4 regions of the Dasania marina DSM 21967 genome follow, and region 4 is predicted to be linked to each of the others. Evidence: predicted binding sites of a transcription regulator. Region 4 holds the regulator's gene; each other region holds the start of a gene.
What was found. Region 4 encodes sigma-54, which starts transcription at its own class of promoters, with help from an activator protein. Its sites were predicted from a motif close to TGGCACANNNNTTGCNNT; they were not measured.
Positions count from the first base shown of each region.

Region 1: a site for sigma-54 is predicted at 2,408-2,425, ahead of glnA (glutamate--ammonia ligase). Genes of this name have one in related genera too.
Region 2: a site for sigma-54 is predicted at 1,377-1,394, ahead of flgA (flagellar basal body P-ring formation chaperone FlgA). Genes of this name have one in related genera too.
Region 3: a site for sigma-54 is predicted at 1,207-1,224, ahead of B067_RS0101785 (PEP-CTERM sorting domain-containing protein). Genes of this name have one in related genera too.

Region 1 is NZ_KB891575.1:172,562-176,310, forward strand. Features, by position in the region: gene B067_RS0100700 (hypothetical protein) at 135-596, shown strand; gene thiI (tRNA uracil 4-sulfurtransferase ThiI) at 720-2,174, opposite strand; gene glnA (glutamate--ammonia ligase) at 2,574-3,749, shown strand, end outside.
Region 2 is NZ_KB891592.1:93,027-96,775, reverse strand. Features, by position in the region: gene B067_RS0119155 (CheR family methyltransferase) at 1-226, opposite strand, end outside; gene B067_RS0119150 (chemotaxis protein CheV) at 334-1,269, opposite strand; gene flgA (flagellar basal body P-ring formation chaperone FlgA) at 1,500-2,213, shown strand; gene flgM (flagellar biosynthesis anti-sigma factor FlgM) at 2,331-2,657, shown strand; gene B067_RS0119135 (flagella synthesis protein FlgN) at 2,738-3,214, shown strand; gene B067_RS21045 (TIGR04282 family arsenosugar biosynthesis glycosyltransferase) at 3,201-3,749, opposite strand, start outside.
Region 3 is NZ_KB891575.1:400,766-404,514, reverse strand. Features, by position in the region: gene B067_RS0101790 (ion transporter) at 130-963, shown strand; gene B067_RS0101785 (PEP-CTERM sorting domain-containing protein) at 1,294-2,172, shown strand; gene B067_RS0101780 (HDOD domain-containing protein) at 2,304-3,548, shown strand; gene B067_RS0101775 (dimethylarginine dimethylaminohydrolase family protein) at 3,604-3,749, opposite strand, start outside.
Region 4 is NZ_KB891579.1:30,667-34,415, reverse strand. Features, by position in the region: gene lptB (LPS export ABC transporter ATP-binding protein) at 1-689, shown strand, start outside; gene B067_RS0109000 (RNA polymerase factor sigma-54) at 894-2,402, shown strand; gene hpf (ribosome hibernation-promoting factor, HPF/YfiA family) at 2,584-2,871, shown strand; gene B067_RS0108990 (PTS sugar transporter subunit IIA) at 2,915-3,364, shown strand; gene rapZ (RNase adapter RapZ) at 3,436-3,749, shown strand, end outside.

The sequences.
Region 1 (3,749 bases), on a different contig from region 4:
TTATTCACCAATCGCTGCCGGCAACGCATTAATTTATAGGGATTAGCCTCCGCGCAGCACTTCTGCAGCGCTACAATTGCCGTTAGAATAGCGCACAACCCCTTTTTATTACTCTTTATAAAGCAGAGCTCAACATGTCTAAGCCCGTACTTATACGCCTAGTAATTATTAGCTTTTTAGCCATAGTGGCTGGGCTATTTGTTTACACTGATAGACAAGAGGCCCACTATCAGGCCACGGCCCCTGATCAAATCAGCGCCATGCTGCAGGATATAGACAGCTGGCAGGCGGCCGACCTTAGCCAACATCTTTCCAGCGCCGCCAAAAGTGTGGTTAGCCCTCAGCAGCTTAGCAATGTGCTAGACCTTTACCGCCCGCTAGGCCAATTTGAGCGCATAGAAGAGCTGCATTTTTCACGCCTAGCCAGCGCTTTAAGCCTGCTAGGCACCCGCTACATCAGTTATAGCGGCATAGTTCAATACAGCCGCGGCCACGCCGAGCTAACCATCACCCTAGTGCACGATGAAACCGCCCCTGACAGCGATAAGCTAAAAATATCCAATATCAATATGAGCAGCCCCGCCCTTGGGCTTTAGGGGTTGGTCGACAATAGCCAACGCCCATAGCGTAAAACAACTACCCATAAAAAAACTCCCTCAGCCCCATCAGGCTGAGAGAGTTTAACGATTTATTTGTTTGCTATAACCGGCAGCTAGAAACTACAGCGGGCGATACACCTTAACATTGCTATAGCCTTGCTCCACTAAGTGTGAGGCATGCAGGCGGCTCATCACACCTTTATCGCAATACAATAAATACACTTTGTTTTTATCCAGCTCGGCAAACTTGCCGTGCAATTCATAGAAAGGTATTTTTTCTACTGTCACATTGTTAATTTTTAAAGGCTTGCGCTCTTCTTCGCTGGGGTGACGCACATCAATAATAATGCCGTCTTGTATAGGTACGTTTAGTACCTCTACCTCAGTACTAGCCATTTCAGCTAAGTCAATTTTATCGATATTGACGAACTGGGCATTGGCCACAGCCTCATCAATTAAATCAAAGTTAAACTTTTCTTCCTGATTAACTATCCTATCCATCTTGGCTCTAGTGGTAGGCTTTACCGAAATCACGCCGCAGTACTCGGGCATCACAGCAGCAAAAGGCTCAGTGCCAATTTTTCTAGAGAGATCGATAATATCGCCCTTATCCATGGTAATTAGCGGCCGCAGCACCAGCATATCGGTAGCAGCATCCACCACTGTTAGGTTGGTCAGGGTTTGGCTGGACACCTGCGCAACACTGTCGCCAGTAACGAGAGCCTGCACGTTTAAAGACTCAGCCACTTTGGTGCCCGCACGCAGCATCATGCGCTTTAACACCACGCCCATTTGCGAATCATCTATGTTTTGTAAAATTTCTGATACCACCCCCTCAAAAGGCACGGTTACAAAACGCACCCGCGAAGTGGAGCCATACTTCAGCCACAAATACAGGGCGACTTCTTTCACTCCTATTTCGTGATCGCGACCACCTAAATTGAAAAAACAAAAATGGGTACGCATACCGCGCTTCATGGTGAGGTAGGTTGAAACCGTAGAGTCGAAACCGCCAGAAATCAAACTCAGTACCGGGTCTATGCTGCCTAGTGGAAAGCCTCCCAGACCGGCGTGCTTGTCGTTGACCACATAGAGCTTATCGTCGCGCACCTCTAAGTTTACCGTTACATCGGGGTCGCGCAGCCTTACCCCTGCCGCCGCAGTGTGCTGCAACAAGCCGCCGCCCACATAACGCTCTAAATCAGTGGAGTTAAAATCGTGCTTGCCCGCCCGCTTACAGCGCACCACAAAAGTCTTGCCCGTTAGCCGCTCACCCCAAATCTGCTGCGTTTTTTCATACACATCCTGCATATCCCCCAAGGGGAATTCCACCACATCCAAGAAGTAGGCAATGCCGGGGGTGCAAGCCAAGGTATCTATCATCTGCCCGCGCAGCTGCTCATCATTAGAGCTGCAGTGCACCACCAGCTTATCCCAGTCTTTTTGTATACGCACCGACTCATGCAACGGGCCTAGTAACTTTTTAAGGTTATCGCTAAGGTTCTTCACAAACTGCTTGCGCACCGGCTTGCTCTTAATCGTAATCTCGGGGAAAAACTTAACGATAAACTTCATAATGTCACTAGCCCTGTCAGGGGGATAAAAAATGGCCGGCAATTATACCCAGTTTAGCCCACAACAAAACGCTTAGCGGCCTAGACCCTTGCTAGAAAGATCCCAAAACCTCTTCACACAAAGCGCACCAATATCAGGCACAACCGCACCATGATGGTGCGCATGCAACTATCACGAAATGTGGAGGTAAAATAATCTCCTTATTAATCAGTTGGTTAGCAGGCCGCACAAGCTGGCATAGCGATTGCTAATAGCAAGCTATAGCCTGAACTTAGCTCGATGGCGAGGGAGCTGAGGTAAGCCAAGGCAAAACCCTATATACTCACTCGCAATCGAAACGACTACAGCTATAGTTGTAAACCATAGTTAATTAACAACCTTATAGAGAGGAAGCTCAACATGTCAGAGAACACTCTGAACCTAATTAAAGACAACGATGTACGCTGGGTAGACCTGCGCTTTACCGACACCAACGGTAAAGAGCATCACGTCACCATACCAGCTTCAGAAGTAGACGAAGGCTTTTTCGAAGAAGGCAAAATGTTTGACGGATCCTCTATAGGCGGCTGGAAAGGTATTAACGACTCAGACATGATTTTAATGCCTGACGACTCTACCGCCGTTATCGACCCCTTCACCGACGACGTCACCCTAAACTTGCGTTGCAATATTGTTGAGCCCACTACCGGTCAAGGCTATAGCCGCGACCCTCGCTCTATAGCGGAGCGTGCCGAATCCTATATGCGTGCCACCGGCATCGCCGATGCAGCCCTATTTGGCCCAGAGCCTGAGTTTTTCGTTTTTGACGACGTTAAATGGCATACCGAAATGTCTGGCGTAGGCTTTGAAATCAACTCTGAAGAAGCGGCTTGGTCCTCTAACAAAACCTTCACCGATGGCAACACTGGCCACCGCCCGGGTGTTAAAGGCGGCTATTTCCCAGTGCCTCCGGTCGATTCTTTACACGACCTACGTGGCGCCATGTGTAACGCTATGGAGGCCATGGGCCTAACCATAGAAGTACATCACCACGAAGTCGGCACCGCTGGCCAATGTGAGATAGGCGTAGGCCCTAACAGCATCGTACCTAAAGCCGATGAAGTTCAAATTTTAAAATACTGTGTACACAATGTGGCGCACGCCTACGGCAAAACGGCTACCTTTATGCCTAAGCCAGTAGTGGGCGATAACGGCTCTGGCATGCACGTACACATGTCTTTATCCAAAGACGGTAAAAACCTAATGTCTGGTGATGCCTACGCAGGTATGTCAGAAGAAGCTTTATTCTGCATAGGCGGCATTATCAAGCACGCCCGCGCCATTAACGCCTTTGCCAACCCAGCAACCAACTCTTACAAGCGTTTGGTTCCCGGTTTTGAAGCCCCTGTTATGCTGGCCTATTCGGCACGTAACCGCTCGGCCTCTATACGCATTCCTTATGTACCCAATCCTAAGGCCCGTCGTATAGAAGCGCGCTTCCCCGACCCCGCGGCCAACCCTTACTTATGCTTCACCGCATTGTTAATGGCGGCGCTAGACGGCATCCAAAACAAAATACACCCTGGCGATGCAGCC
Region 2 (3,749 bases), on a different contig from region 4:
TTAAGGGGCGATTATTCACAAGGCTAATCTTTTCTATTAACTCACTAAGGCTGGCAATCTGATTAGACGCCATAATCTTGCTTAATCGGCTGGCCACTAAATATTGCTTATTGTCACCCAATAATATGCCGCAGGCACTTTCTAAAAACGCGCGAAAGTTTTGGTAATCTTTCGACGACACTTGCGCACTGGCATGAGAAGGCAAACCATAGCTCTGTTGGCTCATAGATACTGCTAACCTTTTTATTACGGGAATGCCGTTAAGCATACAGAATTTTCCACCTTGCTCCGATAAAATATATCGTTGCGAACAAAGTTTACTGCCTGCTAAGCCTACTCCCCTGCATTAACGGCCTTAATTCTATCGGTAACCATGGTTGCTAATTGATCAGGGTTAAACTTGGCTAAAAAATTATCAGCCCCTACCTTTTTCACCATAGCCTGATTAAAAACACCACTGAGCGAGGTGTGCAGCACCACATGTAACTTAGCCAAACGGGCATCGGCTCGCACCTCTGAGGTGAGGGTATAGCCATCCATTTCCGGCATCTCTATATCTGAAATCATCACCATATATTTCTTAGAGACATCGATGCCCTCGTCAGCCAATGCCAACAGATGCTCATAGGCCTGGCGGCCATCATTCAGCACCGTTGTTTCTACGCCTATACTCTCTACACAGCGTTTAATTTGCTTACGGGCTATAGCCGAGTCATCGACAATTAATACGTGCTTGCTCGCAGCCTCCACGCCGATATCGTCATCGACTACCCCTGCGGAAATTTCTTCCACCATGGGCGAAACTTCAGACAGAATTTTTTCTACGTCTATGATTTCCACTAAACGACCATCGATATTGGTGACCGCCGTTAAATAATGCTCGCGCCCCGAGGCCTTGGGTGGTGGATGTATATCACCCCAGTTCATATTGATAATGCGCTCTACCCCGCGCACGAGAAAGCCCTGCGTCGCCGTATTATATTCAGTAATAATAACAAAGCAGCTCTCTATGTCGTCTAATTCGCCTTGGCCGGTAGCCAAACTCAAATCCATAATCGGGATAGTGCCTCCACGTATATGGGAGACGCCTCTCACCACCGGATTGCGCTGGGGGATCTTGGTCAGCTTAGGACACTGCAACACCTCTTTAACCTTAAACACATTAATACCGTATACCTGCGCACCATCTAGGCGAAACAACAGTAGCTCTAGGCGGTTTTGCCCGACTAGCTGGGTACGCTGATTGACTGTATCGAGTACACCTGCCATATTTTTCTCCAATAACGATTACGTTAGTCTCATCAAACCAACCGGCTTGGCCCGGTGCTAGTGAGAACATAGCACTCTAGCACCATTACCCCGCTCACGGCCATTAACGGCATACTACTTGCAGTATTTCTTGAACGAGCTATTGAGCGTCATTTTTTCGACTTCAATATGTCATCGGCAGCAAAGCAGCAATATTTAGCGCACTAACAGATAAAGCATAGGCTAAGTTAATGAAAGCACGTAGTATTTTAATAGCGATAAGCACCCTAATCTCGCTCAGCCCCGCGGTAGTGCAGGCCGATACCAGCGCGGCTGACATTAGCAGCAGCATAAAACTCTTTATGGATGACTACCGCAGTGAGCTACAGCAACGCTACCCCAATGCCAGCCGTATCAGCCATCAAATTAACGCCTTAGATTCACGCCTAAGCATGGCCGACTGCGCCCAAGCACTGGCAGTAGAGCGCCATGATAATAACACCGTAGGCCGCGTCAACCTCAAGGTTAGCTGCTCGCAGCCAGGACGCTGGTCATTGTATGTGCCTATTGAGATACAACTCTTTCACCCCGTCGTGGTCGCCGCAGGACCCATCAATAAAGACACCCAGTTCAGCCCTCAGCACCTAGACCTACGCGAAGTCGATTTAGGCGGCATACGGGGCAGTTATTATTTTCGTAAAAGTGATGTGGTGGGGATGGAAGCCAGCCGTGCACTTAAGCCTGGCGTAGTCATCTCCAGCAGCTATTTACAGGCCTCTTTGATGGTAGAAAGAGGCGACGCCGTGGTGCTCAGCGCCGAATCTGGCAGCTTAACCGTTAAGGCCCCCGCCATCGCCCTCAGCGATGGCCGCCAAGGGCAGCAAATACAGGTGCAAAACAGACAATCAAAACGCGTCATCGACGCCCGTGTCACCGGGCCTGGAGCCGTGCAGGCCAGTTTATAAACACCCTGCAGAAACCCGTAATAAAAAAGGTAAATATGTTAAAGTTCGCGGCATTACTGCCGATAAATACCATGAACGTTTTATATTTGCCTTAATTTGCCAATTAGGATTAGAGAAATGGTTAGAGATATCAGTGGCTTAGGAAGCCCAAACCGCAACGAGCTGCGTACTGATCGCAAGGACGAGAACGGCGCCAAAGCCGAGCAAAGCAAAAGCGCTGCGGTCGATAGCAATGCTAAAGCTCCCGTTAGCGGCGACCAAGTTAACTTAAGCAGCCAAGCGCAAACCCTTAAAAGCTTAGAGGGCAAGCTTGCAGACTTGCCTGAAGTGAACGAGGAACGCGTGGCCAGCATCAAAGCCGCCATAGAAAGCGGCGAATACCGTATAGACAACAACAAAATCGCTGAAAAATTACTCAGTTCAGATGCGCTCTTCGGCAAATAGCGCGCACTGAACCGCTCTTTGAGCACCCGCTCGCCTAGCGAGCAAAAGGCAAATATAAAACATTCAAAAGGTTTAATCCTATGGCAACTTCACCGCAGTTGTGGTCAGAGCTTCTAGCCACCTTCCACAAAGACCTACCCCTCACTACCCAGCTACATAAGCTGCTATTACAAGAGCGTAGCGCTCTAGAAAACCGCGACTACGACAATATTAAAACTCTGCTAGCTGACAAAAATAGCTTGGTCAAAAACCTTAAGCAGCATGCCCACACTCGCATGCACGCCCTACAGGCAGCAGGCCTAGCGGATGAAACCGCCACCCTCAATGCTGCCGAACAAGAGTCACCGATAGTAGCCAAGGCGTGGCGACAACTGGCCCAGCAATGGGATGAGTGCCAGCATTTAAATGCCGTTAACGAGCGCATACTGCAACGCACCCGCCTAGTGGTTAATCAAACGCTGGACTTATTACGCGGCGCCAACCAACAAAATCGCTTATATGACCCCAAGGGTATGGCCAATAACAACAGCTCTGGCCGCAGTATCACCAGTGCTTAAAAGCTGGCAGCTCTCGTAATAGTGGCAAATCTTCGGGCCTATCTATATCGGCCAAGGGGGCTAAACAGTGATAACGACTGTCTACCCCCTTTAAAGCACTACAGCTTTGCGCCAGCACCTGATCACTACCCCAGCTAATGCCGCTAAACAGCTGCGGCCACAGGCGTTTAAACCCCAACAGCACATAGCCACCATCCTCGGCAGGGCCAAACACCACATCGACTCCCTGCTGCAATCGCTGCAGAGCCTGCGCTATATAGGCAGCGTCAATAAAAGGGCAATCGGCTCCCAACAACAGCACCGCCTCGGCATCTACCAAGGCATGGACGGCAGCTCCGGCCATACGTTGACCCAAGTCACCCTTACCCTGTTCGACTATCTCCAAGCAATAGCGCTGCCGCAAACCCTGCCAGCATTCATGCTCACCGCTATAGCACAACTGCACCGGTGCCAACCGCGCCTGTTGTAGGGTTGTTAAGCAATGTCCCAGTAATTCTTTATGTAATTGTGCCGATTGCGCAGGGCTAAGCTGCGG
Region 3 (3,749 bases), on a different contig from region 4:
ATACGGCGGCATTAGTAGCATAGGTTAACCGCGTACTAATGCCCGCTTTACCCCTTATCTATCATTCTTTATTACTATGGTGCTGTTTCTCGGCGCCATAAACATCTAAGTACTACGCGTAAAACCTCTATGAAAAATACCGCTATGCAATCCCCTACTTCATGGGCGTTTTTAAGGCGCTTACAATTTTTAGAATCCAGCCAGTGGTTTCAGGGCTTGGTGATATTTATTATTGTGCTGTCGGCGTTAATGATAGGGGCTAAAACCTATGATATTCCACCTATGGCCGAGCAAGCGCTGTGGGTGCTGGATTGGGCAGTGACAGTATTTTTTTTGATAGAGCTTTGCTTGCGTTTTGCGGTGTGTGAAAACAAAAAGCGTTTTTTCTTTGATGGTTGGAATGTGTTTGACACCTTGGTGGTGATGGGGAGTCTAGTGCCGCTGGAAAATGCCGATGCGGTGTTAGTGGGCAGATTACTGCGAGTGTTTAGGGTGTTGCGCTTGGTGTCGGTGGTGCCAGAGCTGCGGTTTTTAATTAACTCCTTATTAAAAGCTATTCCACGCATGGGCTATATAGCCTTGTTAATGTTTATTATTTTTTATATTTACGCGGCGATAGGCTCGTTGATGTTTCAAAATATCAATCCCGTGTTATGGGATGATGTTAGCATTTCTATGCTTACGCTATTTAGGATAGCGACTTTTGAAGACTGGACCGACGTGATGTATGAAACCATGGCGGTTTATCCCATTAGTTGGCTGTATTATTTAACCTTTATATTTTTAACCGCATTTGTGTTTTTAAATATGATGGTAGGCACTATTTTAGAAGTGATGAGCGCCGAACAAAATAGCAAGGATGTGGCGCAGGCGCATAAAGAGCGTGAGGATATGGCGGATAAAATCGCTGTTATGAAAACGCAATTAGACGTGATAGAAAGTTTGTTAAAAAATAAGCGCTAACTGTCGAAAAAATTATCAGGTTTAATTTAGCGGCGTAACTACTTTTTTATGCATATGAAAGATAAAATTTGTGATGGCTGTCACAGGAAATAAGTGTGAACATAAATAATAATAACAGCAGTGCTTTATATCACAAAAAGATATTAAATATTGGTGAAAGGGGTTTTATAACTGTCGAGTATCTTTACGCTAATGTAACTCGTTTAATGCTAAGTATTTGTTTTTTATTGTGAATGATTAGAGTGGTCTATTTTTTGCTCTGTTTACACTCCGAGCCAGCAATGAGGGTGTATTGTTCTGGCAAAATAGAGTTTAAAGGAGATCAATAAAATGAAACTTTCTAAGTTGGCTGTGGCGGTATTCGCGTCTACAGCATTACCGGTAATGGCTACAGCTATTACCACAGATATCATCGCTGTCGTTGATGAGTCAGGGTCCATGTCGGGTGAGCATGCCTGGCTAAGCGGCATGATAAGTTCACTAGATACGGCACTGGCGGCAGCTGCGGGCGTCGACCCATTTAGTGCTCAATATGGATTAACAGGTTTTGGTGGTACCTCGGGTAGCGGTGGTGTTCATTATGCTGGCCATGAGCATACAGTCGGTGGTGGTAGCTTGGGGACTGCTGCAGAGTTTGGTACTGCTACGGGCACTTTGGTATTAACCGGCGGTACTGAGGATGGTTACTCGGGTATAGATACTGCACTGGGCTATACCACGCAGGCCAACTCAATTAGAAACCTTATCTTGGTCACCGATGAAGATAGAGACACTGTCGATGGTGGACTATCTTATGCTTCTATAGCTGCCGGCCTTGCTAGTGACAAGGCTTTATTGAATGCGGTGATTAACTCCAGTATTTATTGTGGTGATAATACTACCGCTTTGGGTATGGATAGTACTGGCACCGGCTATAAGGCCGATGGTGCTGGTGGCTTTACAACTTGTGCTAGCGCCTATGGTAGTAATATTGGTAGTAATTTGAGCTGGGATCATTATGGCGCATTAGCTTTGGGCACTGGTGGTGCAGCTTGGGATTTAACTCAATTACGCGCAGGTGGTTTAACCGCTGATTCATTTACGGCGGCCTTCGTCAATATCAAGGTGAAAGAAACTATTACTAGGAATGTGCCTGAGCCCGGTAGTTTAGGTCTATTGAGTTTGGGTTTAGCGAGTTTAGCTTGGAGCCGTAAAAAAGCGAAAGCCTAATATTGACTATTATGAGTAGCGAATCTATCAAACCCGGGCCTAGCTCGGGTTTTTTGTTTTGAACCTAACGAGTAGTAAGCGTTATTATCATCTATAGTGAATAACAACTTACTAGGTGATAACCGTAAATTATGGAAAGCAGTGAAAAATTAGCGTTAATTGCGCAATTCTCCCCCTTTAATCGTTTAGATCATGAGCTGTTTGAGCATGTGGCGATTTATATTGATATAGAAAAAGCGGCCAAGGGCACTGTTTTATTTGATGTTGGTGATATCGATATTGATGAATATTATTTGGTGCAGGGAGAGATAGCCCTAGCGGCAAAAGATGGCCGTGAAAACGTTTTAAAGGCTGGCGAAGGTAGGGCGCAGTTACCCATAGCACGGCTGCGCCCCAGAATGTATAAGGCTATCGCGGCCAGTGATATTTTGTATTTTTCCCTGAGCAAGTCAGTATTAGATGAATTGCAGCGCGGCATGAACAGTGAAACCGGCGGTTTTGTGGTGGGAGATATGAAGTCGCAGGCTGGGGAAGATGGCCGCATCTTATTGCACGAGTTTCAGCAGGAATTGGCCTCGGGGCGTTTTGTGTTGCCCAGCTTGCCAGAGACCGCCTTAAAAATTCGTGAAAAAGCCGATGATAAAGACAGTAACTTGGCCGATATAGCGGCGCTGGTTAATACCGACCCAGCCATTGCTGCCAAACTATTAAAAACAGCTAACAGCCCGCTGTACCGAGGTGTATCCCCCTGCAGTAATACCCAAGCAGCGATATCGCGTTTAGGGATTATTACCACCAAGCAATTGGTAACCAGCTTTGCAGTCTTGTCACTGTTTAAGTCCGACTCCCATGCCGCCATAGAACGCATGGAGCGGTTGTGGCGACAAAGCATAGAGGTCGCGGCATTCAGCTATGTATTGGCTAAGCATTTACCTATTTTTAACGAAGATGAGGCCATGCTGGCCGGTGTATTACATCGCATCGGTGAGCTAGTGATTATCAGCTTTGCGGATAACTTTTATGACTTGAGCACCGATCAGCAGCATTTAGATACGGTGATTATGCTGCTCAGTGGTCATATCGGCGGCATGGTATTAGAGAAGTGGGATTTTGCGCCAGAGCTGGTGGCGGTGGCTAGAGAGTATGGTGATTGGTTGCGCCACAGCGAAGGCGAGGATGATTTGGATTACTGCGGCTTGGTGCAAGTGGCCTCCCTCTACGCTACCCAGAGCGGTGGCAGCATGCCTGCCGCCGATGAAGACTCGTCGATACCGGCGTTTCAGAAAATAGCGCTAAGCCCCGAGCAAACCCATCAAATCTTTCAGGAAGGCGAGGAGCAGCTAGCTGAGATTAGAGCGCTATTAAACGGAGGCTAATGGAATACGAGTTATGTGCTGGTTGCTATGGCCTGCACATAACTCATTAAGCCACTTAAAAGCGCAGCGATAAACAACTTAAGCCGCCATCCACTTTGCGAAACTCTGAGACATCTACCGCCAAGGTTTTATAGCCTTGATCCTCAATCAGCTGTTGGGTTTTGGGGTAGCCCGCAGGCACCAATACCGTATCATTCACCC
Region 4 (3,749 bases):
ACAAAGGCCGGGAAGTGGTTAAAGATGTTTCACTGTCCGTAGAAAGCGGCCAAATCGTCGGTTTATTAGGGCCTAACGGTGCCGGTAAAACCACCTGCTTTTACATGATAGTGGGCATAGTCACCGCAGACCGCGGCCGCATCACCCTGGACGATAAAGACCTCACCGGCCTCTCCATGGGCGGCCGCGCTAGACAAGGCATAGGCTACCTACCCCAAGAAGCGTCTATCTTTCGCAAGCTCAGCGTGGCCGACAACATTATGGCCATACTGGAAACCCGCGCAGACTTAAGCCGCCGACAACGCAAAGCTAAACAGCAAGAGTTACTGCAAGAGCTGCACATTACCCATATACGCGACAGCTTGGGCATGGCCTTATCGGGGGGCGAACGCCGCCGGGTAGAAATCGCCCGCGCGCTAGCGACTGAACCGGCATTTATTTTATTGGATGAGCCCTTTGCTGGCGTAGACCCCATTTCGGTGGGCGATATTAAAAACATTATTAAGCATTTAAAAAACCTTAATATAGGGGTGCTAATCACCGACCACAATGTGCGAGAAACCCTTAGCATCTGCGAAAAAGCCTATATCGTCGGCGATGGTCACATCATCTCCGAAGGTTCACCCGAAACCGTGCTCAATAACCGCAAAGTGCGGGATATTTATCTGGGCCACCAGTTTGTTTTATAAGCTGTGCAGCTTTTAAACTACTGTGGTGCATAGCCATAAAAAAAGCGGTATAAATATTGCTTTCTTATTGCCTATAAGAACCTGCATAAACTACACTAGGCCTTAAGTTGTCCTCATTAATCACTGGCATTAATAGCCTGCACCAAGGGTAAAACCACCCACCTGGCGCGACTTCCTTGTGCGGAAAAGTAATAATTAGTCACTATGAAACAATCGCTACAACTTAAAATTGGCCAGCAGCTGACCATGACGCCGCAGTTGCAGCAAGCGATCAAACTATTACAGCTTTCCACCCTAGATTTACAGCAAGAGATACAACAAGCCTTAGAAAGCAATCCCATGCTAGAGGTGAACGAAGAAAGCGAAGCCGACAGCCCAGCCAAAGAAGGCGATAAGCAAGCCGAGCTGGTAGACCTCAGCCAACCCAACGAAAAACCCACCAGCAAAGAAGCCGACAGCACCGCCGCCGATGCCGATAGTGACTGGGCTGAAAACAACATCCCCGACGACCTACCGGTAGACACCAACTGGGATGACGTTTACACCAATAACAGCCCCAGCAGTAACGGCTCATCAGCCAGCGGCGATAACGACTATAACTTTGACGCCAACAACAGCGCCGAAGAATCATTACAAGATCACCTCTACTGGCAGCTCAACCTGACCCGACTCTCCGACTTGGACCGAGCCGTCGCCATGGCTATAGTTGATGCCGTAGACAACAATGGCCGGCTCACCCAAACCCCCGAAGATATACTCTCCGGTTTTAGCGAAGAATACCCCGAACTAGAGCTGGACGAAGTGGTGGCAGTACTACACCGGGTACAGCAATTTGACCCGCCGGGGGTGGCTGCAGCTGACTTACAAGAGTGTTTGATGATACAGCTCAACCAGCTGTCTCCCGACACCCCTTGGCTAAAAGAAGCCAAACTTGTCACTACTCGCCACCTGGCCTTATTGGGCAACCGTGATTACGCCCAATTGATGCGCCGTAGCAAACTCAAAGAAACACAGCTGCAAGCCGCACTAGTGCTTATCCAAAGCCTTAGCCCCAACCCCGGCGAAACCATTACCAGCAGCCAAACCGAATATATAGTACCCGATGTTTTTGTTAAAAAGATCAAAGGCCGCTGGACCGTCGAGCTCAACCCCGATACCGCCCCCAAACTCAGTATTAACAGCACCTATGCCTCCATGGTTAAGCGCGCCGACAATAGCAGCGACAACAACTATTTGCGCGACAACTTGCAAGAGGCGCGCTGGTTTTTAAAAAGCCTACAAAGTCGCAACGAAACCCTGATGAAAGTGGCCACCCGCATCGTCGAGCACCAGCGCGGCTTTTTGGATTACGGTGACGAGGCCATGAAGCCTTTAGTACTGCACGACATCGCCGAGGCGGTAGAAATGCACGAATCCACTATCTCGCGGGTCACCACCCAAAAATACATGCATACGCCCAGAGGTATTTTTGAGCTCAAGTATTTTTTCTCCAGCCATGTCAGCACCGACTCCGGCGGCGAATGCTCCTCCACCGCGATACGGGCACTGATCAAAAAACTCATAGCCGCCGAAAACACCAAAAAACCACTCAGTGACAGTAAAATTACCGCCTTACTGGGCGAACAGGGCATCAAAGTGGCCCGCCGCACCATAGCCAAATACCGCGAGTCGCTTAATATACCGCCCTCTAATGAGCGCAAGCGGCTGGTTTAAGCTGAATAATCAAACACTTAAAAAACTACCGACACAGCGACGAGATTCTTAGCAGGCGAACTAAACAGGCTGCCAAAATTACGCTAAGCTGAAAGAGACGGGAGCCACTTCCTCCCTATTCAATTAAAGAGTCCGCACGCCGTGCAGCACTACTTTTTAACCCTGTCAGAAGGAGCCAGCCATGCAAATTAATGTTAGCGGTCACCATGTCGAAGTTACTACAGCCCTTAGAGATTACGTCAGCAGCAAATTTTCCCGCCTAGAACGCCATTTTGATCAAATAACTAACACCAATGTCACTTTAACCGTTGAAAAACTCAGCCAAAAAGCAGAAGCTAACGTCCATGTTGCTGGCGCCGATTTATTCGCTGTCTCAGAGTCTGAAGATATGTATGCTGCGATAGACACGCTCACCGACAAACTTGACCGCCAACTGATTAAACATAAAGAAAAAGTCAAAAGTTATTAGCCCATTAACCCCAAGCACGCTCACACAGTAATCGCGAAATTCTATGTCTTTATCCTCCATTCTTACCCTTGAGCGCACCCTCTGTGGTGCCGAAGGGCGCAGCAAAAAACGCGTTCTAGAAACTACATGCCAATTTATATGTCAGGATATAGTTTCGCTAGACAGTGAGGACTTATGCGACAAGATCACTGCCCGCGAGCAGCTGGGCAGCACCGGCCTAGGCCACGGCATAGCCATACCCCACTGCCGCATAGACAACTGCAGTAGCATTACCGGCGCGTTGATTAAACTAGAACAGCCGGTAGACTTTGACGCGATAGACGGTGAGCCCGTAGATATCTTGTTTGTACTTATCGTGCCTAACGAAGCGCAGGATGAACACCTAGCGGTGCTAGCTACCCTGGCCAAATTATTCAGCACCGCCGAATTTTGCCAGCAACTGCGCAACGCCAAAACCAGCCAAGAGCTGTTTGATATAGCCATTAACGCTTAGCTATAAACCCTTTGCTATTTAAGCTTATAGTCATAAACCACAGTCATTAATAACAGCCACACAGGAGCACTATGAGGCTAATTATCATCAGCGGCCGTTCCGGCTCAGGCAAAAGTAGCGCCCTCAACCTCTTAGAGGACGAAGGCTATTACTGCATAGACAATTTACCGGTAGCGCTGATTCCCGATTTAGTCACCCATCTTAAACAAGGCGGCCATCCTTCAGGGGATAAAGTTGCGCTGTGCATAGACGCCCGCAATAGCAGCAGCGACTTAAGCGCGCTCACCTTGATGATAGAAGGCGATCATCCCGGCGTAAGCATAGAAGTCATCTACCTAGACGCCGACAATGACAAGCTCATCAAGCGCTTTAGCGAAACCCGCCG